Regions from separate parts of the Streptomyces sp. NPDC002911 genome, predicted to be linked through region 2. Evidence: riboswitches for the same ligand, from Rfam matches in the RefSeq annotation. Region 2 holds a riboswitch; the other holds the start of a gene.
The links. Region 2 has a riboswitch for S-adenosylmethionine ahead of thrC (threonine synthase). Riboswitches for the same ligand answer to the same signal wherever they lie in the genome.

Region 1 (14,457 bases), on a different contig from region 2:
GCGGCGGCCACGTCGACGGGGTCGGCTGCGGCAGGCGGCGCACCGGACGTGAGCGCAGCGGCCAGCTCCGGCTGGGCCTGGGTGACCCGCTCAGCGATGCGCCGGCGGAACGCCGGGTCGCCCTCCAGGGCGGCGGCCATCGCGTTACCCGCGAACTTGGCCCGCCTGTTCGGGGTGAAACGGGCGTACTGGCGGAGCTGGGTGGGGAGTTCGCCGACGGTCAGACCACCGAACGCCTCCGAGACCAATGCCACCACCTTGCGGCGTACACCCTCAGGCAGCGGACGGTCGAGCGACTCCGCGGTGCCGTCGGCCGCGCCGGCCGGTCCGGCGCCGCCTGTCGGCTGCTCCACCATCCATCACCCCAATATGTCTGTCCGCACGACCCCGTCAGGAGTCGGCACCAGGCCGGTCGACCAGCTCGATCTGGTCCACGGCGTTGCACCAACGACAGCGCACCGACTCGATGGTCTCACTGACCACCTCGCGCTCCTCGATACTCGACTCCCCGGCCAGGTCGAGATGCACGTACTCCACGACCTTCGAGGAGCGCGTCACATCGAAACGGGTGAGATTGCCGCAGAGCGTGCAGCGCCAGCGGGTCCCGTCCGTCGGCTGGGGAACCGTCGTCATCGTTGCGTCCTCTTTCGTCGTTCGTCGAGTCCTGTGCGTGCCCAGGTCCTCGATCTCGCGGTGCGCCGTCGAACTGCGGATGTCCTGCCGCAACCCTACGGCCTTGCGCATACCTGACGGCACGGCGAGGCGGTCTGCCCCGCTCTCACCGGGTGCGTCATGCTCTGTACGTGATCGATCGGCGGGAAGTCGGCTGGCGGAAGCGGGCCAGGGAGCTCGGAGCGGCCGCCACGGCGGGGGGCGCCCCGGTCACCTACGGGCTGATGGCGCTGTGCTGCGCGGTGTTCCTGATCAGCCCGCTCTCCGGGTTCAATCCCGCCTACGGCAGCGGCGACGCGCTCCTGGCAGCTCAGGCCGGGTACTTCGAGCGATGGGGTGTGATCCCCAGCGAGCTTCCGGACGGCTCCGCCCACGCGGCCCTGACCCCGCTGACCGCGCTCTTCGTGCACGGCAGCTGGCTGCACCTCCTGGGCAACATGCTCTTCCTCCACGTGTTCGGCGCGATGGCCGAGGAGCGCATGGGCCGCATCGAGTTCACCTTCTTCTACGTCGCGTGCGGCTACTTCGCCCTGGTGGCCTACGCGGTGGTACACGCGGGTTCCGACCAGACGCTGGTCGGCGCGTCGGGGGCGATCTCCGCGGTGCTCGGCGCGTTCCTCTGCCTCTTCCCCAAGGCCCGGGTCACCAGCCTCTTCCCTTTTCTCTTCTTCCTGCCGCTGCGCTTCCCCGCCTGGATCGTGCTCGTGTTCTGGTTCGTCCTGCAGTGGCTGGCGGCGCGGAGCGCGGGCAGCGGCCCGGGCGTGGCGTACCTCGCGCACGTGGCGGGTTTCGCGGCAGGGTTCCTCTACGCCTGGGTCCGGTTCCGGGGTACTAGAGTGAAGTCTCCAGCCACGGCCACTGAGGGAGAAAGCCAGCCGTGATCACCGCGATCGTGCTCATCAAGACCAGCGTGGACCGGATTCCCGAGATCGCCGAGGCCATTGCCGCGCTGGACAGCGTCAGCGAAGTCTTCTCGGTCACCGGTACGTACGACCTGATCGCCATGGTCCGGGTGGCCCGGCACGACGATCTGGCCGATGTCATCCCGGGCCGGATCAGCAAGATCCCGGGCGTCGAAGGCACCGACACCCACGTCGCCTTCCGCACGTACTCGCAGCACGACCTCGAGGCGGCCTTCGCCATCGGCCTCGACGGCTAGGTTCTCCCGTACGGCTCCGGCCGGGGACGGAGGGCGTTTCGCCCCGTCCCCGGCCGGAGCCGTTCCGCGGACCGTTCAGACCTGCGCGACGCCCCGGTCGGGCACGCACCGGCCCTCCTCGGTGCGGTACGTCCAGCGGGCGCCCTTGCCCACCAGCTCGCGGACGGCGCCCAGGAACCGCTCGATGTGCTCGTCCGGCGTGCCGGCGCCGAAGCTCACCCTGATGGCGTTGAGGGACTTCTCCCCCGGCGCGGCCTCCGGCGCGCCGCACTCGCCCGGGTCCTGCGGCTCGCTGCCCAGCAGGGTCCGCACCAGCGGGTGGGCGCAGAACAGTCCGTCGCGCACCCCGATGCCGTACTCGGCGGAGAGCGCCGCGGCGAAGTGCGAGCTGTTCCACCCCTCGACCACGAAGGAGATGACGCCGACCCTCGGGGCGTCGTCACCGAACAGCGAGAGCACCTTGACCTCGGGGACCGCCGCAAGGCCCTCGCGGACCCGGGTCACCAGCTGCTGCTCGCGCGCGACCAGCCGGTCGAATCCGGCCTCGGTCAGGGCCTTGCAGGCAGCGGCGATGGAGTAGACGCCGATGACGTTGGGCGATCCGGCCTCGTGCCGGGCCGCGGTGGTGTGCCACTCGACGTCGACACCGCCGTCGGTGCGCCGGGCGACCTTGCGGGAGGCGCCGCCGCCGGCGAGGTACGGCTCGGCGTCCACCAGCCAGTCGGCCCGGCCCGCGAGGACACCTGAGCCGAAGGGGGCATACAGCTTGTGCCCGGAGAAGGCGACCCAGTCGACGTCCAGCTCGGTGATGTCCACCGGGTGATGGGGCGCCAGCTGCGCGGCGTCGAGCACGATCCGCGCACCGTGCGCGTGGGCGGCGGCGGCCAGTTCCTTCACCGGCCACAGCTCACCGGTGACGTTGGACGCGCCCGTCACACAGACCAGCGCGGGCCCGTAGGGGTCACGGCCGGCCAGGGCCCGCTCCAGCGTGGCGACCGCCTGGTCCGGGGTGCGGGGCGAGTCGAGGTAGGTCACCCGGGCGTCGCGCCAGGGCAGCAGGGAGGCGTGGTGCTCGGTCTCGAACACGAACACCTGGCAGTCGGCGGGCAGCGCGGCGGCCAGGAGGTTGAGGGAGTCGGTCGTCGAGCGGGTGAAGACCACCTGGTCGTCCGCGCGGCAGCCGAGGAACTCCGCGACGGTCACGCGGCTGCTCTCGAACAGGTCGGTGGAGAGCTGCGAGAGGTACCCGGCACCGCGGTGCACGCTGCCGTAGTACGGGGCGTAGGCGGCCACGTCGTCCCACACCCGCTGGAGAGCCGGAGCACTGGCCGCGTAGTCCAGAGCGGCATACGTGACGTCTCCACCTGTAACGAGAGGAACGGTGACATCAGAACCCAGAACCGGCAGCGGGGCACAAATGGACTGGTCGACGGCAGCGGTGGAGACAGACATGGCGAACTCCCGTAAGAGGCAGGCGAGATCCACGCGCCGGCGATACGCAGCGGCGCGGCGGAAGAAGAAAAAGGGGGGTGTGCGGAGGAGGGCGTCGAGCCCTATCGCATTCGCTTGCTCACAAGAGGCTCCCTGGGACCAGGACCCCAAGGGGTGGCATCCAACGATGCCGAGGGGCCCGCGCTTGCCACAGACCTCGCTGCCTGCGGCCTGGTCTTCACCCGGGGCACCCCGCCACGGACGGAGGGTTGCCGGACAGCGGGCCGGGGCCGTAGTCGCTGTCACTCATGACCTGCGCAGCATCTTGCCACATTGGCTGCGACGCGCAAGGACGCAGTCCGCGATCCGGACTGCGCCCTTGCTCACATCGTGCGCCCTCAGGCGTTGCTGGCCGCCACCCAGCGCTCCAGCGCGCGCTTGGCGGCTCCCGAGTCGATCGACTTCGCGGCCCGGGCCATCCCGCCCGAGAGCTGCTCGCCCAGCGTGCCCTCGCCCGGGTCCAGCGCGACCAGCGCGGCAGCCGAGTTGAGCAGCACGGCGTCGCGTACGGGGCCGGTCTCCCCGTCCAGCAGCCGACGGGCCACATCCGCGTTGTACGAGGCGTCGGCGCCGCGCAGCGCCTCGACGGGAACCAGGTCCAGGCCGACGTCGCGCGGGTCGAAGGCCTCCTCGCGGACGGTGCCCTCGTGGACGACCCACACTCGCGATGTCGCCGTGGTGGTCAGCTCGTCGAGGCCGTCGTCGCCCCGGAAGACAAGCGCGGAATTCCCCCGGTCCGCCAGCACGCCGGCCACGATGGGCGCCATCCTCGGGTCGGCGACCCCGATGGCCTGGGAGCGCACCCGGGCCGGGTTGGTGAGAGGGCCGAGGATGTTGAACGTGGTCTGGGTGCCGAGCTCCTTGCGCGCCCTGGCCGCGTACCGCAGGGCGGGGTGGAACTTCACCGCGAAGCAGAAGGTGATGCCCGCTTCCTCGGCGACGGCGACGACGCGCTGCGGCGTCAGCTCAAGGTTGACCCCGAGCTTCTCCAGCACGTCGGAGGCCCCGCTCGCCGAGGAGGAGGCCCGGTTGCCGTGCTTGACGACCTTCGCGCCCGTCCCCGCGACGACGATCGCCGACATGGTGGAGATGTTGACCGTCTTGGCCATGTCGCCGCCGGTGCCGACGATGTCGACCGTCCGGCCGGGCACCTGGATGGTGTGCGCGTGCTCGTACATGGCGCGGACGAGTCCGGTGACCTCGTCGACGGTCTCGCCCTTGGCCCGCAGGGCGATCGCGAAGCCGGCGATCTGCACGTCCGTGGCCTCGCCGCTCATGATGCGGTCCATGGCCCACGCGGTGTCGTCCGCGCCGAGGTGTTCGCCGCGCAGGAGGGGGGTCAGTACGCCGGGCCAGGTACGGGCCACCGCGCTGTCGCCGCCGTCCGGGGTCACCACGTTCATGGTCCGCTCCTGGGGGTCCACAGCCGATACAAGGATGCCTCCCACCCTATCCAGGCCCCGGGACGGCGAAGAGCCCCGTCCATCGGATGGACGGGGCTCCCGCTGTGGCGGTCAGCTGAGGTGATCAGTGGTGGCCGTGGCCGCTGGTGATCTCCTTGTACTCCTCGGCAGTGGGCTTGGCGATCTGGTTGTCCTCGCCGAAGTAGCTCTTGCTGAGCCTGGCCCGCACCTTCTGCAACGCCGACGGCTTGCGCTCGACACCGTTCTTGTCGACGGTCGGGCCGATCTCGATCGGCTTGTACTGCTCGTGCGCCGTGAGCGTGTGCAGCTGCTCCGGGCTGAGCGGCTCGTGGATCTCCACGAACTCACCGTGCGGCAGGCGCTTGATGGTGCCGGACTCGCGCCCGTGCAGCACCTTCTCCTTGTCGCGGCGCTGAAGGCCGAGACAGATGCGCCGGGTGACGACGAACGCCAGGACCGGGCCGACGAAGAAGGCGATCCGTACGAACCAGCTGATCGCGTTGAGCGACAGATGGAAGTGGGTCGCCCAGATGTCGTTGCCGCCGCCGATGAGCATGACGAAGTAGATCGTCACCCAGGCCACACCCAGCCCGGTGCGGGTCGGAGCGTTGCGCGGGCGGTCCAGGATGTGGTGCTCGCGCTTGTCGCCGGTGATCCACGACTCGATGAACGGGTACAGCGCGAGCGCACCGAGGACGACACCGAACAGCACCAGCGGGATGAGTACGCCCAGGACCAGTGTGTGGCCCCAGAGGTTGATCTCCCAGCCGGGCATCACACGGACGAAGCCTTCCGCGAAGCCCATGTACCAGTCCGGCTGGGCACCCGTGGACACCTGGTCGGGACGGTAGGGGCCGAGCGCCCAGATCGGGTTGATCGTGGCGATCGCGGAGAGGATCGCGATGAAGCCGAAGACCAGGAAGAAGAAGCCTCCGGCCTTGGCCATGTACACCGGCAGCAGCGGCATGCCGACGACGTTCTTGTTCGTCTTGCCCGGGCCGGCGAACTGCGTGTGCTTGTGGAAGAAGACCAGGATGAGGTGGGCGACCACGAGCCCGAGCATGATGCCCGGCAGCAGCAGGATGTGGATCGAGTAGAACCTCGAGATGATGTCCGTTCCGGGGAACTCCCCACCGAACAGGAACATCGAGATGTACGTACCGACGATCGGCATCGACAGGATCGCGCCCTGCGTGAAGCGCACACCCGTACCGGAGAGCAGGTCGTCCGGGAGCGAGTAACCGGTGAACCCGGTGAACATGCCGAGCACGAAGAGCAGGAAGCCGAACAGCCAGTTGATCTCGCGCGGCTTGCGGTACGCACCGGTGAAGAACACCCGGAACATGTGCACGAACATGCCGGCGAGGAAGATGATCGCGGCCCAGTGGTGGATCTGCCGGACGAGCAGGCCACCGCGGACGTCGAAGCTGATGTCCAGCGTCGAGGCGTAGGCCGCGGACATCCGGATGCCGTTCATCGGCTCGTAGGAGCCGTGGTACACGACCTCGTTCATGCTCGGGTTGAAGAACAGCGTCAGGTACACACCCGTGAGGATGATGATGATGAAGCTGTAGAGGCAGATCTCACCCAGCATGAAGGACCAGTGGTCCGGGAAGATCTTGCGCATGTTGGCCTTGGCCAGGCCGTAGATGCCCAGCCGGCCGTCCGCCCAGTCGGCCACCCGCTCACCGGCGGGCGCCTTGCGCTGTGTTTCCGTCGCAGTACTCATCCGCGCTCCCAGAAGGCAGGACCGACGGGCTCTTCGAAGTCACCGAGCGCCTCGAGGTTACCCTCGCTGTTCACACCGATCTGCAGCTGCGGAAGGGCGTGACCGGCCGGACCGAAGATGACGCGGGCGCCGTCGGAGAGGTCGAAGGTGGACTGGTGGCACGGGCAGAGCACGTGATGCGTCTGCTGCTCGTACAGGCTGATCGGGCAGCCGACGTGGGTGCAGATCTTGGAGAAGGCCACGATTCCCTCGTGCGCCCACTCGCGCTCCTTCGGGTCCTTGATGTTGTCCGGCTCGATGCGGATGATCATCAGAGCGGCCTTGGCGATCTGCGTCTGGAAGTCGTGCGCGTCCTCCTCCAGGCCCTCGGGCATGGCGAAGGTCAGCGAACCGACGACGATGTCCTCGGGACGCAGCGGCTCCATGGTGTTCATGTTGACGAGCTGCTTGCCCTTGGCCCACAGGGTCTTGCGGAGCTTCTTCTCCGGCAGCGGACCGAGGTCGCGCAGCAGCATCACACCGGAGAGCGGCACCAGGGCCAGCGCACCGAACATGGTGTTGCGGATCAGCTTCCGCCGCCCGATCGCGGACTCCTTGGCACCGGCCGCGAAGTCGGCCATGACCTTGGCCCTGACCTCGGGCTCCGCCTCGATGGCGTGCCGGTCGTCGGCGACCTCCACGTCGGACATCAGGGTGCGCGCCCAGTGGACGGCACCCGCGCCGATCAGGAAGAGCGCCAGCCCCAGGGTCAGACCCAGGGAGAAGTTGAGCGCGCTCACATGGCCGAACGGCCAGATGAAGACGATCTTGTCGACCGGGAAGATGACGTACGAGGCGATGAAGCCGATCGTCGCCAGCATGGACAGCGTGAACATGAGGGCGACGGCTCGCTCGGAGCGCCTCGCCGCCCGTTCGTCGATGTCCTGGATGCGCGGCCGGTGGGCCGGCAGTCCCGGGTCGGCGAACGGGTCGCCCGCACCCTCTACCGCGCCGTGCGCGGTGCCCTGCTCTGCCGGCAGGTTCTCTTCTGAAATCTGTTGGCTACTCATGACTTCTTGGCCTTAGCGGTGTGGGCCGCGACCCATACGGCGATGGCGATCAGGCCGCCCAGTCCGAAGATCCAGCCGAAGAGACCTTCACTGACGGGGCCGAGGCCACCGAGCGAGAGCCCACCGGGGGTCTCGGACTCATCACCGTTGACGGTCTCGATGTACGCGATGATGTCTTTCTTCTGCTGCTCCGGCATGGTGCTGTCCGGGAAGGAGGGCATGCTCTGCGGGCCGGTCTGCATGGCCTCGTAGATGTGCTTCGGACTCACGCCTTCGAGATCCGGAGCGTACTTCCCCTCGGTGAGGGCGCCGCCCTTGCCGGTGAAGTTGTGGCACTGCGCGCAGTTGTTGCGGAACAGGTCACCGCCCTTGGCCACGTCCGCGCCCGAGGGGTCGACCTGACTCTTGGTCGGCGTGATCGGACCGGCGCCCAGGGACGCGACGTACGCCGCGAGCTGGTCGATCTCGGCCTGGTTGTAGATGACCTTCTTCTTCGGGACCTGGGCGCCCGGCTGCTGAGCCGGCATGCGTCCGGTACCGACCTGGAAGTCGACGGCGGCGGAGCCCACGCCCACGAGGGACGGCCCGTCGGTGGTGCCCTGACCGCCGGATCCGTGGCAGCTTGCACAGCCCACGGAGTAGAGCTTCTTGCCCTCGTCGATGGCGAGGGACTGGGCGGTTTCGTCGGCCTGCGCCTTACCCGCAGGCGCAAACGCGGCGTACAGCCCCCCGGTAGCCGCCAGCGCGAGGAGTAGTACGACGACTGCCGCCAGCGGATGGCGTCGTCGTGCGGAGAGCTTTTTCACGGATTACCCCGGTGTCAGGATCTTCTGCGTCGATGGTGGGTGGGTGCGAGCCCGGTTACTTGATCATGTAGATCGTGGCGAACAGGCCGATCCAGACGACATCGACGAAGTGCCAGTAGTAGGACACGACGATGGCCGCGGTGGCCTGTTCATGGGTGAATCTCGAGGCCGCGTATGTCCTGCCCAGGACGAGCAGGAAGGCGATGAGACCGCCTGTCACATGCAGGCCGTGGAAGCCGGTCGTCAGGTAGAACACCGAACCGTACGGGTCGGAGGACAGGGAGAGACCCGCGTCCTTGACCAGCTCGGTGTACTCCAGGACCTGGCCTCCGATGAAGATCGAACCCATCACGAACGTGATGATGAACCAGGTGCGGAGCTTCTTCACATCGCCCCGCTCCGCGGCGAAAACGCCGAGCTGGCAGGTGAGAGAGGAAAGCACCAGGATCGTGGTGTTCGTCGCCGAGAACGGGAAGTTCAGATGGTGAGCCATCTCCTTCCAGTGATCGGGTCCCATCACCGATCGCAGGGTGAAGTACATCGCGAAGAGGGCCGCGAAGAACATCAGCTCGGAACTCAACCAGATGATGGTTCCGACGCTGGTGAGGTTCGGCCGATTGACCGACGGGTGCGCGTGCCCGGTTTCTACTGTCGTTGCTGTCGCCACGACCGACATTATGTCGGTCGCTTATCCCGCCCTCACTCCGGGGGGTGCCGTTCGGTGTGTCAGTGGCATGTGTCCACACCGAACGGCCCAACGAATCGCTGTCTTTACCAGTGCTGACAGGCAGTCCACCGGAGTACGATCCGCCCATCGGTTCATGCCCCGAGAGCCCCGAAGACACAGACGTCACGGAGGAACAATGCAGCCGACCGCCACGGTCCTGGTCTACAGCGACGACGCCAACACCCGTGAGCAGGTGAGGCTGGCAGCCGGGCGCAGGCCTGCGGCGGACGTGCCACCGGTCACGTTCCTGGAGTGCGCCACCCTGCCCGCTGTCCTGAGCGCCCTGGACCGGGGAGGCATCGATGTCTGTGTGCTGGACGGCGAGACGGCCCCCGCAGGCGGCATGGGGGTCTGCCGGCAGATCAAGGACGAGATCTTCGACTGCCCGCCCGTGCTGCTGCTGATCGGACGGCCACAGGACGCCTGGCTGGCCACGTGGAGCCGTGCGGACGCCGCTGTGACGCATCCGGTCGACCCGGTCGGCTTCGCGGACGCCCTGGCCTCCCTGCTGCGCCACAGGCTGTCCGTGGGCGCCTGAGGCACAGGGGCCCCGAGCCCCTCCGCGGTGTCCCTCCGGGGCGCGGCGCACTCCCGGGCCGGATCAGACCTGGGGGCGCAGCCGCGCCGTCCGGGCGTCGGTGCCCGTGTCCGGCGTGCCGCCGCCGTGCAGGGCGCTCCCCTGCAGCCAGGCGTCCCAGGTCAGGTTCCAGTCACCGAAGCCGTTGTCGAAGGGCGTCATCATCTCGCCGCCGCTCCCGACGACCTTGACGATGTCGCCTTCGCGTACGGTCTCGAAGAACCATTCGGCGTCGGCGTTGCTCATCCCCGTACAGCCGTGGCTGACGTTGGCGTTGCCCTGTGAACCGGTCGACCAGGGCGCGGCGTGGACGTACTCACCGCTCCAGGTGACGCGTGTCGCCCAGTAGACCGGCAGGTCGTAGGACTCCGACGAGCCGGCGGCGATGCCGATGCTCTCGCCGCGCATGCGTACGAACTGCTCCTTCGCCAGCACCACCTTGACGCCGTTGCGGGTGTCGAAGCCAGGCTTGCCCGTGGTGACCGGCAGCGTGTTGATCACATCACCGTTGCGCAGGACGGTCATGGAGTGGTCCGCGGCGTCGGTGATCGCTTCTATGCGGTCGCCGGTGGTGAGCTTCAGGGGCTTCGCGGTGGCCCCGTAGAGGGCGTTGGTGACCTTGATGCCCTTGAGGTTGCTGAGGACGTCGATGCTGGCGCCGGCGGGCCAGTACTCCTTGGGCCGGTAGTGCAGGGTCTTGGCGTCGACCCAGTGCCAGGAGCCGGTGACCGCGGGCATGGACCGGACCTGGAGCCCGCGTTCCACGGTCGCCCTGGCGGCCTTGTCCGTGACCGGAGCGCTGAGTTCCGCTGTGAGGGGCTGTCCGACGCCGTAGGTGCCCGCCTGCGGGCCGAAGGTCACCTTCAGGAACTTCTTGGCCGCGGCCGTCCCGAAGGCGTACGTACGGCTGCCAGGAGCGCCGTCGCCGTTCTCGGTGGAGACCTTGACGGTGTATCGGGTGCCGGCCGCGAGCGTGGTGGTGGAATGCCACCGCTTACCGTCGGCGTCGAGCTCGCCCGCCAGGTGGCGGCCATCGGTGTCGACGGCCGTCACGTCCGTGATTCTCGCGTCGTCGTCCTTGACGGTGACTTCGAGCGGCTTCTCGGGGTCGGCCTTCTCGTCCTCGGACGGGCCGGTGAAGGAGACCAGGTCGGCGGCGTCGTGCGGCTTCAACGACAGCGGATGACCTTCGGACTCACCACAGGCGGTCGCACCTGCGACCAGGGTCACGACCAGCAGAGTGCAGCTCACTACGGTGCGGATGCGCGGCGTCTGGTTCATGAACCCACGCTAAGAAGATTCATCCGATCCAGCGCGTTCAGTGACTGCAAACGGGGGCCCGGCCCGCTCATTACTGAGCGGGCCGGGCCCCCGTACGGGTGCGACACGTCCTGTGAGGGCGCGCCCTACTGGGTGCGGTTCTCTCCCCGGTAGTACTCGAAGACCCAGCCGAAGAGGCCGATCAGGAGCAGCGGGGCCGAGAAGTAGGCCAGCCACCAGCCGAAGACGACGGCCAGGAAGAGGAAGGCGCCACCAATGGCCAGCGAGAGCGGCTGCCAGCTGTGCGGCGAGAAGAAGCCCACCTCACCGGCTTCGTCCGCGACGTCGGCTTCCTTGTTGTCCTGGGCCATCGCATCGACCCTGTTGGCCGTGAAGGCCAGGTAGAAGCCGATCATGACGGTCAGGCCGAAGGACAGGACCAGCGCGGTGGTACCGACCGGCTCCTTGGACCAGACGCCGTACGTGACGGCCATGGCCAGCATGAAGACGCTCAGCCAGATGAAGAGCTTGCCCTGGATCTTCACTTGCCGTCCTCCTTGCCGCCGACGAGGACCTTCTCACCCTCGGACAGGTGATCCAGCTGCTCGAGCGCCGCGATCTCCGGGTGGTGCAGGTCGAACGCCGGGGATTCGGAACGGATCCGCGGCAGGCTGAGGAAGTTGTGCCGGGGCGGCGGGCAGGACGTCGCCCATTCGAGCGAACGGCCGTAGCCCCAGGGGTCGTCGACCTCGATCTTCTTCCCGTACTTGGCGGTCTTCCAGACGTTGTACATGAACGGAAGCATCGACAGTCCGAGCACGAACGAGGAGATCGTCGAGATCGTGTTCAGGGCGGTGAAGCCGTCGGCGGCGAGGTAGTCCGCGTAACGGCGCGGCATGCCCTCGGCTCCCAGCCAGTGCTGCACCAGGAACGTGCCGTGGAAGCCGACGAACAGCGTCCAGAACGTCATCTTCCCGAGCCGCTCGTCCAGCATCTTGCCGGTGAACTTCGGCCACCAGAAGTGGAATCCGGCGAACATCGCGAAGACCACGGTGCCGAAGACGACGTAGTGGAAGTGCGCGACGACGAAGTACGAGTCGGAGATGTGGAAGTCCAGCGGCGGCGAGGCCAGGATCACGCCGGTCAGACCACCGAAGGCGAAGGTGATCAGGAAGCCGACCGACCAGAGCATCGGTGTCTCGAAGGACAACGATCCCTTCCACATCGTGCCGATCCAGTTGAAGAACTTCACACCGGTCGGCACCGCGATGAGGAACGTCATGAAGGAGAAGAACGGCAACAGCACGCCGCCCGTGACGTACATGTGGTGTGCCCACACGGTCACGGAAAGGCCGGCGATGGCGATCGTCGCGCTGATCAGACCGACATAACCGAACATCGGCTTGCGGCTGAATACCGGAATGATCTCGGAAATGATTCCGAAGAACGGCAGAGCGATGATGTACACCTCTGGATGGCCGAAGAACCAGAAGAGGTGCTGCCAGAGCAATGCGCCACCATTGGCCGCATCGAAGATGTGTGCGCCGAATTTTCGGTCGACCTCCAGCGCGAAGAGCGCGGCGGCGAGAACCGGGAATGCCAGCAGGACCAGGACACCGGTCAGCAGGACGTTCCAGGTGAAGATCGGCATGCGGAACATCGTCATACCGGGGGCGCGCATGCAGATGATCGTGGTGATGAAGTTGACCGAACCGAGGATCGTGCCGAAGCCGGAGAAGGCCAGACCCATGATCCACATGTCGGCGCCGACACCCGGCGAGCGGACCGCGTCCGACAGCGGGGAGTAGGCGAACCAGCCGAAGTCGGCCGCACCCTGCGGGGTGAGGAAGCCTGCCACGGCGATCAGCGAGCCGAAGAGGTACAGCCAGTACGCGAACATGTTCAGCCGCGGGAACGCCACGTCGGGCGCGCCGATCTGCAGCGGCATGATCCAGTTCGCGAAGCCGGCGAACAGCGGCGTCGCGAACATCAGCAGCATGATCGTGCCGTGCATCGTGAACGCCTGGTTGAACTGCTCGTTCGACATGATCTGCGTACCGGGACGGGCCAGCTCCGCGCGCATGAAGAGCGCCAGGAGGCCACCGATGCAGAAGAACGCGAACGATGTGACCAGGTACATCGTGCCGATCGTCTTGTGGTCAGTGGTGGTCAGCCACTTGACGACGGCACTCCCCGGCTGCTTGCGCCGCACCGGCAGCTCGTCCTCGAACGAGTCGTCTGCTGCCGCGGCACCCTGGGATTCATTGAGGATGCTCACAGTTTGTTCGTCTCCGCATTCCTGGCCGGGTCCGTCTGCTCGATGCCTGCCGGCACGTAGCCCGTCTGACCCTTCTCCGCCAGCTCCTTGAGGTGCTGCTGGTAACGCTCGGGAGAGACGATCTTGACGTTGAAGAGCATCCGGGAGTGGTCGACGCCACAGAGCTCGGCGCACTTACCCATGTAGGTGCCCTCCTTCTTCGGCGTGACCTCGAAGGAGTTGGTGTGGCCCGGAATGACGTCCTGCTTCATGAGGAACGGCACCACCCAGAAGGAGTGGATGACGTCACGCGAAGTCAGGACGAAGCGGACCTTCTCGCCCTTCGGCAGCCACAGGGTCGGGCCCGGGTTGCCGTTCTGCGGGTTGCGCGTACCGGGGATGCCCACGTCGTAGACGCCGCCGGCGCCCTCTGGGAAGTCCTTGCGGTACTTGTCGGGGATGGCGTCGAGCTCCTTGGGGACCTCGTTGCCGGCGGAGGGCTGGCCCTCCACCTTCTCGATGTAGTTGAAGCCCCAGCTCCACTGGTAGCCGACCACGTTGATGGTGTGGGCCGGCTTCGGGCTGAGCTCGAGGAGCTTCGATTCATCGCGCGCGGTGAAGTAGAAGAACACCGAGACGATGATGAGGGGGACCACTGTGTACAGCGCCTCGATAGGCATGTTGTACCTGGTCTGCTGAGGTACCTCCACCTTGGTTTTGCTTCGCCGGTGGAAGATGACGCTCCACAGGATCAGCCCCCAGACAAGGACGCCCGTGGCGAGCGCTGCCGCCCACGAGCCCTGCCAGAGGGAGAGGATCCGAGGGGCCTCTTCCGTTACCGGGGTGGGCATACCGAGGCGGGGGAAATCCTCCCAGTTGTATGAACAACCGGAGGCCGTCGCCAGGACCAGGCCCGCAGTCAGCACCTGCGGCAGCTTCCGCCGCATCGGGCGCCGCGACGAGCGGTCGGAGCCGTTGGGACTCACGTAGCGCCTTCCCGAGAGTCTCGCCCGCACGGTCGGCGCGCCCGTCTCACTTGGTCGGTCGCCGGCCCTGACGCGGGCAGGGGTTTGGATGTTTATGCGGACCAAACCCTACTGGACGCTATCTGGGGTCGCGCGGGGAGGGTGCCCAACGCGCCGCACGACACCCCGAAGGGATGGAATGCGAGCCTCCGGCCGCCATCTGACGCACCCTCTCCCTGTGACCACGGCAGCCGGTCACCTGCTCACGCCCGGTGCGGGCTAGCGTGACGGTGTGCCCTACTTCGATGCGGCTTCCTCCGCCCCCCTGCACCCCGTCGCCC
Region 2 (14,457 bases):
GACCCTGCGGGGATGGTGGCGGCTGCCGCCGGGGAGGCGGCAGGGCCCAGGCCCACGGCGGCCAGGGCGATGGCCAGAACCGTCGCCGCTGCTGGTCTGGAGAAGGAGGCTTGCATGGGCAGCACCTCGTCATGGGGGGCGGAGAGCTCTTGAGAGCGCTCTCAGGTGCCAAGGAAAGTAAAACTTTTGAAACGTAAGTGTCAAGAGAGCTGACACAGAAGGCAGTTGGGCGTAGTGCAAGGGCGCATGCGTTCAGGTCTTGACGGGAAAGGCTCCGGGTGAGGTGCTCCGGGCTCAGGTTGTGAGAGGGCGGGTGCGGGACGGACGGCCTGGGCGCGGGCAGGGGCTGTCCCGTAGCCCATGGCGGGCGCACAGCGACAGCTACGGCACCTCGCCGTCTTGCTCATACGCCCGGATCCATCCCGTATGCGCACGTCCCTCCCGCCTTGCGATGCACATGCGCTGCTCCACCAGGGATTGCGGGACTTCCCCGGGCCTGGTTCGGCCCGTCGGGCGGAGACCGGTCCTGAACCGGCCGCACGGAACGACGCCGGCCCCCGGGAAGAATCCCGGGGGCCGGCGTCGTACAGGTACTACGGGTGCAGCTGATGCTGCGTGGAGCTGCTGATCCGAGGATCAGAAGTCCATGTCACCGCCCGGCATGCCGCCCGGAGCAGCCGCAGAGGCCTTCTCCGGCTTGTCGGCGATGACGGCCTCGGTGGTGAGGAAGAGCGCGGCGATGGACGCGGCGTTCTGCAGAGCGGAGCGCGTGACCTTCGCCGGGTCGATGATGCCCTCGGCGATCATGTCGACGTACTCGCCGGTCGCGGCGTTGAGGCCGTGACCGATCGGCAGGTTGCGCACCTTCTCGACGATGACGCCGCCCTCGAGACCACCGTTGACGGCGATCTGCTTGAGCGGGGCCTCCAGCGCGAGCTTCACGGCGTTGGCGCCCGTGGCCTCGTCACCGGTCAGGTCGAGCTTCTCGAAGACGGCCGAGGCCTGGAGCAGAGCCACGCCACCACCGGCGACGATGCCCTCCTCGACGGCGGCCTTGGCGTTGCGCACCGCGTCCTCGATGCGGTGCTTGCGCTCCTTGAGCTCCACCTCGGTGGCGGCGCCGGCCTTGATGACGGCCACGCCGCCGGCCAGCTTCGCGAGGCGCTCCTGGAGCTTCTCGCGGTCGTAGTCCGAGTCGGAGTTCTCGATCTCGGCACGGATCTGCTTGACGCGGCCCTGGACCTGGTCGCTGTCACCGCCACCGTCGACGATCGTCGTCTCGTCCTTGGTGATGACGACCTTGCGGGCGGTGCCGAGCAGGTCCAGGCCGGCGTTCTCCAGCTTGAGACCGACCTCCTCGGAGATGACGGTGCCACCGGTGAGGATGGCGATGTCGCCGAGCATGGCCTTGCGGCGGTCACCGAAGCCCGGAGCCTTGACGGCGACGGACTTGAAGGTGCCACGGATCTTGTTGACGACCAGCGTCGACAGGGCCTCGCCCTCGACGTCCTCCGCGATGATCAGCAGCGGCTTACCCGACTGCATGACCTTCTCGAGCAGCGGAAGGAGGTCCTTCACGTTGCTGATCTTGGAGTTGACGATCAGGATGTACGGGTCGTCGAACGACGACTCCATACGCTCCATGTCGGTGGCGAAGTACGCCGAGATGTAGCCCTTGTCGAAGCGCATACCCTCGGTGAGCTCGAGCTCCAGACCGAAGGTCTGGGACTCCTCGACGGTGATGACGCCTTCCTTGCCGACCTTGTCCATAGCCTCGGCGATCTTGGCGCCGATCTCGGTGTCAGCAGCGGAGATGGAGGCGGTCGAAGCGATCTGCTCCTTGGTCTCCACGTCCTTCGCCTGCTCCAGCAGAGCGGCGGAGACGGCCTCGACGGCCTTCTCGATGCCACGCTTCAGAGCCATCGGGTTGGCACCCGCGGCGACGTTGCGCAGACCCTCGCGGACGAGAGCCTGAGCGAGAACGGTGGCGGTGGTCGTACCGTCGCCGGCGACGTCGTCCGTCTTCTTGGCGACCTCCTTGACCAGCTCCGCACCGATCTTCTCGTACGGGTCCTCGAGCTCGATCTCCTTGGCGATGGAAACACCATCGTTGGTGATCGTGGGCGCGCCCCACTTCTTCTCGAGGACGACGTTACGGCCCTTGGGGCCGAGGGTGACCTTGACGGCGTCGGCGAGCTGGTTCATCCCGCGCTCGAGACCGCGCCGTGCCTCCTCGTCGAACGCGATGATCTTGGCCATGTGAAGTGGTCCTCCCGGACTAATGGGGTCTCCCCTGCTCGAACGCAGTTGAGAGCTTGGGGAAGGATTTCTCCGGACCGAGTGGCGCCCGCGACGGACGGCCAGCGTGCTCAGTGGTTCCTTGCCCCACTGAGCCTGCGGGCCTCACCGGCCCGGTCCAAGTTTCTGTCACTCTCACCTCGAGAGTGCTAACGCCCAATGATTAGCACTCGACCCCATAGAGTGCAAGCGCCTTCGAAGAAGGCTCGCTGGGGGCGCGGTGGTCGGGCGACGGGTGGGAGCAGGCGTCCCCCTCGGGATGCAGGCGGCCCGAGGGCGGAAAAGGACGCACGTGAGGCCCGTACCCCTGGTGGGAGGTACGGGCCCCGCGTGCGTGAGTAGCGTCGTTGGCCGACCGCGCCGAGCTCAGCCGACGGCGAGCTTGACCATGTCCGCCTGCGGCCCCTTCTGGCCCTGCGAGATCTCGAATTCAACTCGCTGACCCTCTTCGAGGGTGCGGTACCCGTCCATCTGGATCGCGCTGTAGTGGACGAAAACATCCGCACCACCGTCGACCGCGATGAAGCCGTACCCCTTCTCCGCGTTGAACCACTTGACGGTGCCCTGAGCCATGCCTAACTCCCCTATTACTGGCCCTTACACGGGACCGCACTTCGCGGACCCGGGTCAGAACTCACCCTCCGACAGGAGAGGGTGGCGTGCGCCGGAACGCGTCGACCGCGGCCGAATGTATCTGTCCAACTGCCCTCTGCAACAGGTCAATCGGACGAGAAATCCGGGCACACGTGACAGCGCACATGGGGGGAATGTGTAAGAATCCAGGGCAAGTCGGGCCCGACAAAGGCCACTTATGCCACATAGGGCTCGCGTACTTTGGCTGCTTCTTGTCGCGGCCGGGCGCATTCTCATATGCGGGCGGCGCGGGCAGCTGCGGGGACTTCCCCAACTCTACCGTGCTCAACCATACAGAATGGCCCCCTCCGCTTCTCCGCGGGGGAGGCCATTCCGCTTGACACCGTGCGGTCGGTCAGCCGATCGGGCGCCTGGGCCTCGGTCAGCCTCCGGCGACGGCCGGGATGATCGAGACGCCGGCGCCGTCCGGTGTCGCCGCGTCCAGGCCCCCCTCGAAACGCACGTCGTCGTCGTTGACGTACACGTTGACGAAGCGGCGCAGCTTGCCCTGGTCGTCCAGGACGCGGGCGCCGATGCCCGGGTGGTTCTGCTCCAGGGACGCGAGGACCTCGGAGAGGGTCGCGCCCTCGGCCGGGACCTCGGCCTGACCGCCCGTGTAGGTGCGGAGGATGGTGGGGATACGGACCTTGACGCTCATGTGGGTGCCTTCCTCGGTCTCTCGGGTGGTCAGTTGGCGGCGGCGAGGCCGGCGTCGCGGAACGCGTCCAGGCTGGGCCGGATCGTCGCCGACAGGCCGGTCGTCGGGGCGACCGCGTCGAGCGTCTTCAGCCCGTCGCCGGTGTTCAGGACGACGGTGGTCAGCGTCGGATCGAGCAGACCGGCGTCGATCAGCTTCTTCGTCACGCCGACCGTCACCCCGCCCGCCGTCTCGGCGAAGATGCCCTCGGTACGGGCCAGCAGCTTGATCGCGTCGACGACCTGCTCGTCGTTGACGTCCTCCACGGCACCACCGGTGCGACGGGCGATGTCCAGGACGTACGGGCCGTCGGCCGGGTTACCGATTGCCAGGGACTTGGCGATGGTGTTCGGCTTCTGCGGGCGCACGACGTCGTGGCCGGCCTTGAAGGCCGTGGAGACCGGGGAGCAGCCCTCGGCCTGGGCACCGAAGATCTTGTACGGCTTGTCCTCGACGAGACCGAGCTTGATCAGCTCCTGCAGGCCCTTGTCGATCTTCGTGAGCTGCGAGCCGGACGCGATCGGGATGACGAGCTGGTCGGGCAGCTGCCAGCCGAGCTGCTCGCAGATCTCGTACGCCAGGGTCTTGGAGCCCTCGCCGTAGTACGGCCGCAGGTTGACGTTGACGAAGCCCCAGCCCTCACCGAGCGGGTCGCCGATGAGCTCCGAGCAGAAGCGGTTGACGTCGTCGTAATTGCCCTCGATACCGACCAGCTCGCCGCCGTACACCGCAGCCATGACGACCTTGCCCTGCTCCAGGTCGTGCGGGATGAACACACACGAGCGGAAGCCTGCGCGGGCCGCGGCGGCACCCACCGCACCGGCGAGGTTGCCGGTGGAGGAGCAGGAGAGAGTGGTGAATCCGAAGGCGCGGGCGGCCTCGACGGCGATGGCGACCACACGGTCCTTGAAGGAGTGCGTCGGGTTGCCGGAGTCGTCCTTGACGTACAGCCCGCCGGTCACGCCCAGCTCACGGGCGAGGTTGTCGGCCTTGACCAGCTTCGTGAAACCGGGGTTGATGTTGGGCTTGTCCGCGACATCGGAGGGGACCGGCAGCAGCGGCGCATAGCGCCAGATGTTGTTCGGCCCCTCGGCGATGCGCTTCTTCAGCTCTTCGGGGGAGCCGCTCGGCAGGTCGTACGCCACTTCGAGCGGCCCGAAACAGGACGCGCAGGCGAAAAGGGGGCCCAGCTCGAAACGCTCGCCGCATTCGCGGCAGGAGAGCGCCACGGCGGGACCGAGGTCCACGGGGGAAGAATTGGTGTTCGGTGCAACTGTCTGCACGGCCATGATGGCGGAGGCCCTTTCTCCTCATCTTCCTTGCGACGTATTTCGCCACAAGACGGAATTGGCACCTTCCCCACCGTGACCTCGCGGTCGGCAGGAGGGTTGCCGGGACTTCAACGGGCCGTTCCCTCAGTCCCTCTGGATGAGCGCTGTGGCACCGGACCATGGATCCGGGCGTTTATTCGCGGACCGACCCCGACATACGAGGGTCATCCGCGTTGTTCAAGACTGTAACCGAAGCACCGGACGGTTGAGATAGTCGTCCGAACCGCGAGATGGATCACATACAGGGAGTATCGACCGTGCTGGAAGAGGTGGAACGCTGGCTGACCAGGCGTTCCTGGTCAGCTGCCGACCGCCCGCTCGACCGGCTCACGGCCGCACGGCTGAGAGATCCGCACCGCTCGCGCGTGAGCGTCGTGCTGCCGGCGCTGAACGAGGAGGCGACGGTCGGCGCGATCGTCGCTGAGATCCGGCGCGAGCTGATGGAGAAGGTCCAGCTCGTCGACGAGCTGGTGGTGATCGACTCCGGATCCACCGACGCCACCGCCGAGGAGGCGAGACGGGCCGGCGCCCGGGTCGTGCACCGGGACGCGATCCTGCCCCGGATCCCCGCCCTCCCCGGCAAGGGCGAGGTCCTGTGGCGATCACTCCTGGTGACCAGCGGGGAGATCGTCTGCTTCGTCGACGCGGACCTCAAGGACTTCTCCGCGGACTTCGTGTCCGGAACCGTCGGCCCGCTGCTGACCGACCCCTCGGTGCATTTCGTCAAGGCCATGTACGACCGACCGCTGGGCGAAACCGCAGGCCAGGGCGGCCGGGTGACCGAGCTCGTGGCCCGCCCGCTACTCAATCTGCACTGGCCGCGACTGGCCGGTTTCGTTCAGCCGCTGGGCGGTGAATACGCGGCACGGCGCTCCCTGCTGGAGCGGCTCCCCTTCCCGGTCGGCTACGGAGTGGAGCTGGGTCTCCTCGTCGACGCACTGCACACGGTCGGCCTGGACGCGCTGGCACAGGTCGACGTCGGCGTCCGCAGACACCGCCACCAGGACGGCCAGGCCCTCGGCCGGATGGCTGCCACGATCTACCGCACCGCGCAGCTGCGGCTCTCCCGTGGAGCGCTCGTACGTCCCGAGATCACCCAGTTCGAGCGGGGCCCCGACGGCTTCGTGCCCCGCACCCATGCGGTGGACACCGAGGAACGACCGCCGATGCGGGACATCGCGGAGTACGCGTCACGAAACGCGGCGTAACGATTCCTCACGCGCAGTCTCCGCAGTCACCTCACGTTTGGAGCCTTCCCTGACGGGCTAGGTTCGGGTACATGGTCTCCGAGCACTCCGCCCAGGTCCTCGTCGCGTCCAACCGCGGCCCGGTGTCGTACGCCCTGCGGGAGGACGGCACGCTCGACGCGAAGCGGGGCGGGGGCGGACTCGTCTCCGGCCTGAGCGCGGTCGACGACAAGCTGTGGGTGTGCGCCGCCCTCAGCGACGGCGACCGCGAGGCGGTCCGGCGCGGGGTGTCCGAGTCCGGCGTCCGGATGCTCGACATCGACGCACGGGTCCACGCCGACGCGTACAACGGCATCGCGAATTCGGTGCTCTGGTTCGTCCACCACATGATCTACCAGACGCCGCTGGAGCCCGTGTTCGACGCGGAGTTCCGCCGGCAGTGGGCCTCCTACGAGGCGTACAACCAGGCCTTCGCGGAGGCACTCGCCGAGGAGGCGGGGGAGGGTGCCGCGGTCCTGGTGCAGGACTACCACCTCTCGCTGGTCCCCGGCATACTGCGCGAACTCCGTCCCGACCTGCGGATCGGGCACTTCTCGCACACCCCCTGGGCGCCCGTCGACTACTTCCGGCTGCTGCCCGACGACATCGGCGAGCAACTGCTCAAGGGCATCCTGGGCGCAGACCGCGCCGCGTTCCTGACCCGTCGATGGGCGGACGCCTTCATCGGCTGCTGCACGGAAGTCCTCGGTGGCACCGGCCACACCCGGATCGGGGTGCACGGGCTGGGCGCCGACGCGGACTTCCTGCGCCGCCGCTCCCGCGAGGCGGACGTCGACGCGCGCATGGAGATCCTGCGGGAGCAGGTGGGAGCGGACCGCCGCACGATCGTGCGGGTGGACCGCACGGAGCTCTCCAAGAACATCGTCCGCGGACTGCACGCCTACCGGGCACTGCTGGAGGAGCGCCCCGAGTGGCGCGAGCGCGTGGTCCACGTCGCGTTCGCCTACCCCTCGCGGCAGGACCTCTCGGTCTACCGCGACTACACGGCGGAGGTCCAGCGGGTCGCCGACGCCGTCAACGCGGACTACGGCACGGAGGACTGGACCCCGGTCCTGCTCCACGTCGACGACGACTTCGCCCGCTCCCTGGCGGCGTACCGGCTGGCGGACGTGGCCCTGGTCAACCCCATCCGCGACGGCATGAACCTGGTCGCCAAGGAGGTCCCGGTCGTCTCGGACCACGGCTGCGCCCTGGTGCTCTCCCGGGAGGCCGGTGCGTACGAGGAGCTGGGCGAGCACGCGATCGTGGTCAACCCGTACGACGTGTCGGCCACGGCGGCGGCACTGCACGAGGCGCTCACGATGGACCCCGGTGAGCGGGAGGCGCGCTCGAAGCGCCTGGCCGCCGCCGCGACCGCGCTGCCGCCGCAGCAGTGGTTCCTGGACCAGCTGGAAGCGCTGCGGGGTTAGCTCCGGTTGATCTGCCGGGCCAGCGAGTGGAGCAGCTCCGCCACCGCCGCCGGGCCCGGCAGCGACAGATCGGCGCGCTCGGCGAGTTCGGGGACCTCGGTGCCGCTGCACACCAGCAGCCCGGCGGTGCCCCGGGTGCGGAGCTTCTCCACGGCGGCGTACGCGGCCAGGTCGCCGAGGTCGTCGCCGGCGTACAGCACCGCCTCGGCGCCGGTCTCCTCCACGTACTCCTCCAGCGCCACGCCCTTGTCCATGCCCGGTGGGCGCAACTCCAGGACGAGACGGCCCGGTTCGACGATCAGACCATGACGGGCGGCGAGGCCGATCAGCGGGGCGCGCAGGGCCTCGAAGGCGGCCTGCGGGTCGGCGGCACGGCGGGTGTGCACGGCGAGAGCGCGGCCGCCCTTCTCCTCGACCCAGATGCCGCTGTCCGTGCCGGTACCCGCCTCCTCCAGCACTGCGGGGAGCTCCGCCCGGACGGCTTCCACGCCGGGGTCCGGGGCGGGGGCGCGCACGGTGGCGGTGGCCGCGTCCCAGCGTTCGGCGCCGTAGTGCCCGAGGACGACGAGGTGGTCCAGGCCCGGCGCCCCGGCGAAGCCGCCGTACCGCACGGCGGTGTCGGCCGGGCGACCGGTGATCACGGCGACGGCGGCGACCTGGGGCGCCAGCGCGGAGAGGGCCGGGACGACGGCGGGGTGGGCGCGGGACTGTTCCGGGTCCGGGACGATGTCGGCGAGCGTGCCGTCGAAGTCGAGCGCGACGACCGCGCGGGAGGGGCGGGCGAGGAGTGCGGCCAGGCCTTCGCGGCCGGCCTGGGTGGACGGGGTCGGGAGGGGATGCGCCGGGTTACCCATGGCCCGAGCCTATCGGCGACCGGGGGTTCGTGGCGGAGCTCCGCCCCCGAGCCCCTCGTCCTCGAAGGCCGGCGAGGCTGGATTCCGCCCCTGCTCTCGGCCCCTGCTTTCGGCACCTGCTTCCGCTCCCGGCTTTCGACCCCGCCCGGCGCCCGGCGGAGCCGACGGGCCCGGGTCAGCGGCGGCCGCGCCTCGCCTCGCGGACCCGGCGCAGGCGGTTCACCGTGACCGGGTCCGCCTCCAGGGCGCGGCGGTCGTCCAGGAGTGCGTTGAGCAGCTGGTAGTAGCGGACCGGTGCGATGCCCAGCTCCTCCCGGATCGCCCGCTCCTTCGCGCCGGGGCCCGTCCATGAGCGCCGCTCCAGGGCCAGCACCGCGCGTTCCCGGTCGGAGAGCGGGACAGCGGAGTCGGCGGAGTCGGCGGAGTCGGCGGACGGGGCGGTCATACCGTCCAACCTACCTACTCCGCGCTCTCCGCCTGCCGGGCCTGGGACGCGATCTCCACGAGCACGTTCTCCGGGCTGCCGCCGGGCTCGACCGCCGAGCCGATCTTCTTCTTGATCATCTCGCTGGCCTGCGCCCACGAGGTCTTGCCGAACGGGTACAGCTGCGAATTCGGCAGCGCCGACAGGAACGGGCGCAGCGGCTTGTGCTTGCTGTCGGTCTCCATGGCGGCGGACGCGCTCATGGTCACGGGCAGCAGGTCGTACTGGTCGGCGAAGGCCAGCACGTTGGCGTCCTGGTAGGCGAAGTCGAGGAACTTGCCGATCTCCACCCGGTGGCCGTTCTGCTTGAAGCCCATCATCCAGTCGGCCACGCCCATCGAACCCTTGGTCGGTCCGTCGATCCCGGGCAGCGGAACCATGCCGACCTTGACGCCCTTCTTCTCGGCCTCCTGCATCAGCGTGGGGTGGCCGTTGAGCATGCCCACCTCGCCCTTGGTGAACGCGTCGAAGGCCTTCGCCCGGTCGAGCTTTCCGGGGGCGACGGGGCCGGTGAGCCCCTTGCCGACGAGGTCGTCCTTCAGCCACCGGAGGGTCGCTATGTTGGCCTGGGAGTCGATGTCGTAGTTGCCGACCTCGTCCGTGTAGCCGCCTCCGCCGCTGAGCAGCCACATCAGGGTCTCGGCCTGGGACTCCTCCCGGCCGAGCGGCAGCGCGAAGGGGTACTTCACGCCGCGCCGCTCGAGCGCGGCGGCGTCGCTCTGGATGTCGTCCCAGGTCTGCGGGGCCCCGAGGCCGGCCTCGGCGAACAGGCCCTTGTTGTAGAAGAGGAGCCGGGTGCTGGCCACGAAGGGGAGGCCGTACAGATTGCCCTCGAGCTCGCCGGCGTCGGTGAGCGAGGGCAGGAAGTTGGCCCCGGTGCGGATGGCGAGCATCTCGTTGGCGCTGTAGAGCTTGTCGGCCTTGGCGTAATCGGCGAACGCCCCGATCTGCGCGATGTCGGGCGCCTCGCCGGCCTTCACCATCTCAGCGACCTCGCGGTCGACGTCCTTCCAGGAGTAGACGCTGACCTCGACCTCGATGCCGGGGTTCTGCTTCTCGAACTTCCCGGCGACGTCGTCCCAGTACTTCTCGGAGCTGTTCTCCGCACCGGTGCCGTAGTCGGCCGCGACCAGTCTCAGGGTGACGTCGCCGCCTCCGGTCTCCGAACCGCACCCCGACAACGTTGCCGTCATACCGAGTGCGGCCACTACCGCGGTCAAACCCACAAAGCGCCGCTGCACAGCCCTGTCCATCCCTAGATCGATCGACGCGGGCGCCACCGCTCGGGCGACGGGTCCGCGATCCTGCTCCACCTCCGCGAGGAGGTCTACACCACCGGTGTATCAACTCGGCAATCTAGCAGGGCCGCTTTGTACGGGTGCTCAGCAAACCTCGCTAGTGGACTAGACCTTTTAGGGGTCGTCGGGCGAAACTGTTTCCCGTGAGACACGTCATCGCCCTCGATGTGGGCGGCACAGGAATGAAGGCCGCTCTGGTCGGGGCCGACGGCACCCTGCTTCACGAGGCGCGCCGGGCCACCGGCAGGGACCGCGGTGCCGAGGCTGTCGTGGAGACGATCCTGGGCTTCGCCACGGATCTGCACACGTTCGGCGAAGAACACCTGGGCGAAGGAGCCGTCGCCGCGGGGGTCGCCGTGCCCGGCATCGTCGACGCGGAACGCGGGATCGCCGTCTACGCCGCCAACCTGGGCTGGCGTGACGTTCCCCTGCGGAAGCTGATCGGCGAACGGCTCGGCGGCATACCGGTCGCGCTCGGCCACGACGTCCGCACCGGTGGACTCGCCGAGGGCCGCGTCGGCGCGGGCAAGGGCACGGACCGGTTCCTGTTCGTGCCGCTGGGCACCGGGATCGCCGGCGCCATCGGCATAGCGGGGACCATCGAGGCGGGCGCCCACGGATACGCGGGCGAGATCGGCCACGTCGTGGTCCGGCCCGACGGCCCGGACTGCGGCTGCGGTCAGCGCGGCTGCCTGGAGACCCTCGCCTCGGCCGCCGCGGTGTCCAGGGCCTGGGCCGCCGCGTCCGGCGACCCCGGCGCGGACGCCGCCGACTGCGCGAAAGCAGTGGCGTCGGGCGACCCGGCGGCCCTGCGCGTGTGGCAGGACGCCGTCGACGCGCTCGCCGCCGGACTGGTCACCGCGCTCACTCTGCTGGACCCCCGCACACTCATCATCGGTGGCGGTCTTGCCGAGGCGGGGGAAACCTTGTTCACACCACTGCGTGCGGCTGTCGAGGAACGGGTCACGTTCCAGAAGCTGCCTCACATCGTCCCGGCGGCCCTCGGGGACACCGCCGGATGCCTGGGCGCAGGGCTGCTCGCCTGGGATCTACTCTCCACGGAGGTTTCCGCCTGATGGCCGGACGCGCAGACAGCACTGTTCTCGCAGGTGCCCGGGTGGTGCTTCCCACCGGGACCGTCGAGGACGGCCGGGTGATCGTCGAGGGCACCCGGATCGCCGGCAGCACGTCGGAGGGCGCCCGGACCGTCGACCTCTCGGGCCACTGGCTGGTCCCCGGATTCGTGGACGTGCACAACCACGGAGGCGGCGGCGCGTCCTTCGCCACCGGCACCGCCGAGGACGTCCTGACCGGAGCACGGACGCACCGCGAACACGGCACGACGACCGTCGTCGCCTCCACCGTCACCGGCGAGATGGACTTCCTGGCCCGCCAGGCCGGTCTGCTCTCCGAGCTGGTCGAGCAGGGGGAGCTCGCCGGGATCCACTTCGAGGGCCCCTTCATCTCCCCGTGCCGCAAGGGCGCCCACAGCGAGGGCCTGCTCCGCGACCCCGACCCCGCCGAGGTCCGCAAGCTGCTCGACGCGGCCCGCGGCACCGCGAAGATGGTCACCCTCGCCACCGAACTCCCGGGCGGCATCGAGTCGGTACGGCTGCTCGCCGAGCACGGGGTGATCGCCGCCGTCGGCCACACGGACGCGACGTACGAGCAGACCGTCGAGGCGATCGACGCGGGCGCCACCGTCGCGACGCACCTCTTCAACGCGATGCCCGCCCTCGGCCACCGCGCCCCGGGCCCGATCGCGGCCCTCCTGGAGGACGAGCGGGTCACCGTCGAGCTGATCAACGACGGTACGCATCTGCACCCCGCCGCCCTGGAGCTCGCCTACCACCACGCGGGCGCCGGCCGGGTCGCGCTGATCACCGACGCCATGGACGCGGCCGGTGCGAACGACGGCTTCTACGAGCTCGGCCCGCTCGCCGTCGAGGTCAAGGACGGTGTCGCACGCCTGGTGGAGGGCGGCTCGATCGCCGGCTCCACCCTCACCCTGGACACCGCGTTCCGCCGGGCCGTGACAGTCGACAGGATTCCCGTCGAGGACGTCGTCCGGTCCATCTCCGCCAACCCGGCCCGGCTCCTCGGCCTGTACGACAGGGTCGGCTCGCTGGAACCGGGCAAGGACGCCGACCTGGTGGTCCTGGACGCGGACTTCGTCCTCAAGGGCGTCATGCGCCGCGGCGAGTGGATCGTGGGGCCCCACCTCGGCTGACGGGCCGCGCCCGGCAAACGGCTCGATGAACACGTAACGAAGAGACGGCGGTTGTCCCGGAAGCCTGGGACGACCACCGTCGCTTTGGCATGATCGCCAGGACAGCGCCGCGGGGAGACGGCGCGCGGGAGCGGACTACCAAGGAACCGGGGGCCGGTGCGGGTGATACTGACCGTCACGCTGAACACCGCGCTCGATCTGACGTACGCCGTCCCCGCCCTCGTCCCGCACACCAGCCACCGCGTCGGCGAAGTGACCGAACGCCCCGGCGGCAAGGGCATCAACGTGGCCCGGGTACTGGCCGCGCTGGGCCACGACACGGTGGTCACCGGCTTCGCGGGCGGCTCCACCGGTGCCGTCCTGCGCGACCTGCTCGGCGCACTCCCCCACGGCCCCGCCGACGCGCTCGTCACGGTCGGGGGGAACACCCGCCGCACCGTTGCCGTCGTCGACCGCACCACCGGCGACACCACCCAGCTCAACGAACCCGGCCCGCACATAGGCGCCGGCGAATGGGCGCAATTCCTGGGGACGTACGGGGAGCTGCTCCCCGGAGCCGAGGCCGTCGCCCTGTGCGGCAGTCTGCCGCCCGGCATCCACGTCGGAGCGTACGCGGAACTGATCCGCATCGCCCGCACAGCCGGCGTACCCGTCCTCCTCGACACCGACGGCGAACCCCTGCGCCGCGGCATCGCCGCCCGCCCCGACCTCCTCAAGCCGAACGCCGACGAGCTCGCCCAGCTCACCGGGGCCCGCGAACCCCTGCGCGCCACCCGCGACGCCCGCCGCCGGGGCGCGCGCAGCGTCGTCGCGTCCCTCGGCGCGGACGGGCTCCTCGCCGTCACCCCCGACGGCATCTGGCGGGCTGCGCCCCCGTGCCCCGTGCGGGGCAACCCGACGGGCGCCGGCGACTCCGCCGTGGCCGGACTGCTGTCGGCCCTCGCCGAAGGACTGGGCTGGCAGGACCGGCTGGCACGCGCGGTGGCCCTGTCGACGGCGACCGTGCTGGCCCCGGCGGCCGGCGAGTTCGACCGCGTGGCCTACGAGGACCTGCTGGTCCGCGTCACCGTCCACCAGCAGGAACCGGCCGCCTGAGCCGGCCCGGCGACGACCGGAAAACACCGCGTCCCGGCTCGCTGGGCGATGACCGGGACGACGGTGGTGCTGGATTGAGCGGCGTGTCAGCTCTTGACCTGACCCGACTTCAGCGACAGCTGGTCGAGGTTGGCGTCGCACGAGTCGCCCTCGTTGCACGACAGCATGAGCTTGTTCGACCCCTTCTCGAGCTGGACGTACGCGTACGTCGTCGTCCAGCCCTTCTCCAGGTCGCCCTCCGCGGCGTGCGCGAAGTTCTTCATGTTGATGGAGCGGGGGTCCCCGTCGTTCACCGTGAGGGACGTCTTGGCGTCCTTCCCCGGCACGCCGTACGTCACATACAGCGTGTACGGGCCGCTCTCCGGCACATCGACCGTCCAGGTCGCCGACCGGCCGACCTCGTTGAGGCTGATGTATTGGCCGTTGGCGCTCTTGGCACCCTTGACGGTGTTGTCCAGGGAGGCCGTACCGCCGAGCGTCAGCGTCGCCGCGTCCTGCTCGGGCAGATCGACGGGCTTCTGGGACGACGTCGAGGACTTCTCCGGCTGCGGGGAATCCTCGACCTCGTCGGCCGGGCCCTCTGACGAACCGGCCTCGGCTTTCTTTCCCTCGTTGTCCTCACCCGTCATCAGCGCGGCACCGATGCCGATCAGCACCACCGCGACGACGGCGACGGCCGCGATCAGCAGCGCCTTCGTGTTGGGGCCGCCGCGGCCGGAACCCGCGTCCCTGCCGCCTCCGCCGTACCCCGCGGACTGGCTCTGCGCGGTGGGCGCACCGCCGGGGTAGGTCTCCGGCGCCGCGTACTGGGGGTTCGGCTGGCCGTACTGCTGGGGCTGCTGGCCGTAGGCCTGCTGCTGCGGGACCTGCCCGTACTGGCG

Region 1: it holds a riboswitch for S-adenosylmethionine, as region 2 does, so the genes downstream of both, ACWD04_RS14475 (aminotransferase class V-fold PLP-dependent enzyme) here and thrC (threonine synthase) in region 2, are expected to answer to the same signal.

What each region holds. Positions count from the first base shown of each region.
Region 1 is NZ_JBSFUO010000007.1:323,788-338,244, forward strand. It holds gene ACWD04_RS14455 (NYN domain-containing protein) at 1-353, opposite strand, end outside; gene ACWD04_RS14460 (hypothetical protein) at 391-633, opposite strand; gene ACWD04_RS14465 (rhomboid family intramembrane serine protease) at 804-1,553, shown strand; gene ACWD04_RS14470 (Lrp/AsnC family transcriptional regulator) at 1,550-1,831, shown strand; gene ACWD04_RS14475 (aminotransferase class V-fold PLP-dependent enzyme) at 1,907-3,283, opposite strand; SAM riboswitch class IV at 3,459-3,576, opposite strand; gene trpD (anthranilate phosphoribosyltransferase) at 3,661-4,725, opposite strand; gene qcrB (cytochrome bc1 complex cytochrome b subunit) at 4,850-6,475, opposite strand; gene qcrA (cytochrome bc1 complex Rieske iron-sulfur subunit) at 6,472-7,524, opposite strand; gene qcrC (cytochrome bc1 complex diheme cytochrome c subunit) at 7,521-8,330, opposite strand; gene ctaE (aa3-type cytochrome oxidase subunit III) at 8,386-9,006, opposite strand; gene ACWD04_RS14505 (hypothetical protein) at 9,194-9,595, shown strand; gene ACWD04_RS14510 (Ig-like domain-containing protein) at 9,659-10,915, opposite strand; gene ACWD04_RS14515 (cytochrome c oxidase subunit 4) at 11,041-11,439, opposite strand; gene ctaD (aa3-type cytochrome oxidase subunit I) at 11,436-13,172, opposite strand; gene ctaC (aa3-type cytochrome oxidase subunit II) at 13,169-14,137, opposite strand; gene ACWD04_RS14530 (aminotransferase class V-fold PLP-dependent enzyme) at 14,409-14,457, shown strand, end outside.
Region 2 is NZ_JBSFUO010000004.1:280,134-294,590, forward strand. It holds gene ACWD04_RS09140 (glycosyl hydrolase) at 1-116, opposite strand, end outside; gene groL (chaperonin GroEL) at 637-2,259, opposite strand; gene ACWD04_RS09150 (cold-shock protein) at 2,665-2,871, opposite strand; gene ACWD04_RS09155 (MoaD/ThiS family protein) at 3,314-3,589, opposite strand; gene thrC (threonine synthase) at 3,619-4,917, opposite strand; SAM riboswitch class I at 4,936-5,063, opposite strand; gene ACWD04_RS09165 (glucosyl-3-phosphoglycerate synthase) at 5,217-6,167, shown strand; gene ACWD04_RS09170 (alpha,alpha-trehalose-phosphate synthase (UDP-forming)) at 6,239-7,615, shown strand; gene otsB (trehalose-phosphatase) at 7,612-8,469, opposite strand; gene ACWD04_RS09180 (DUF3263 domain-containing protein) at 8,645-8,914, opposite strand; gene ACWD04_RS09185 (ABC transporter substrate-binding protein) at 8,929-10,206, opposite strand; gene ACWD04_RS09190 (ROK family protein) at 10,434-11,327, shown strand; gene nagA (N-acetylglucosamine-6-phosphate deacetylase) at 11,327-12,481, shown strand; gene ACWD04_RS09200 (1-phosphofructokinase family hexose kinase) at 12,644-13,576, shown strand; gene ACWD04_RS09205 (carbohydrate-binding protein) at 13,663-14,457, opposite strand, start outside.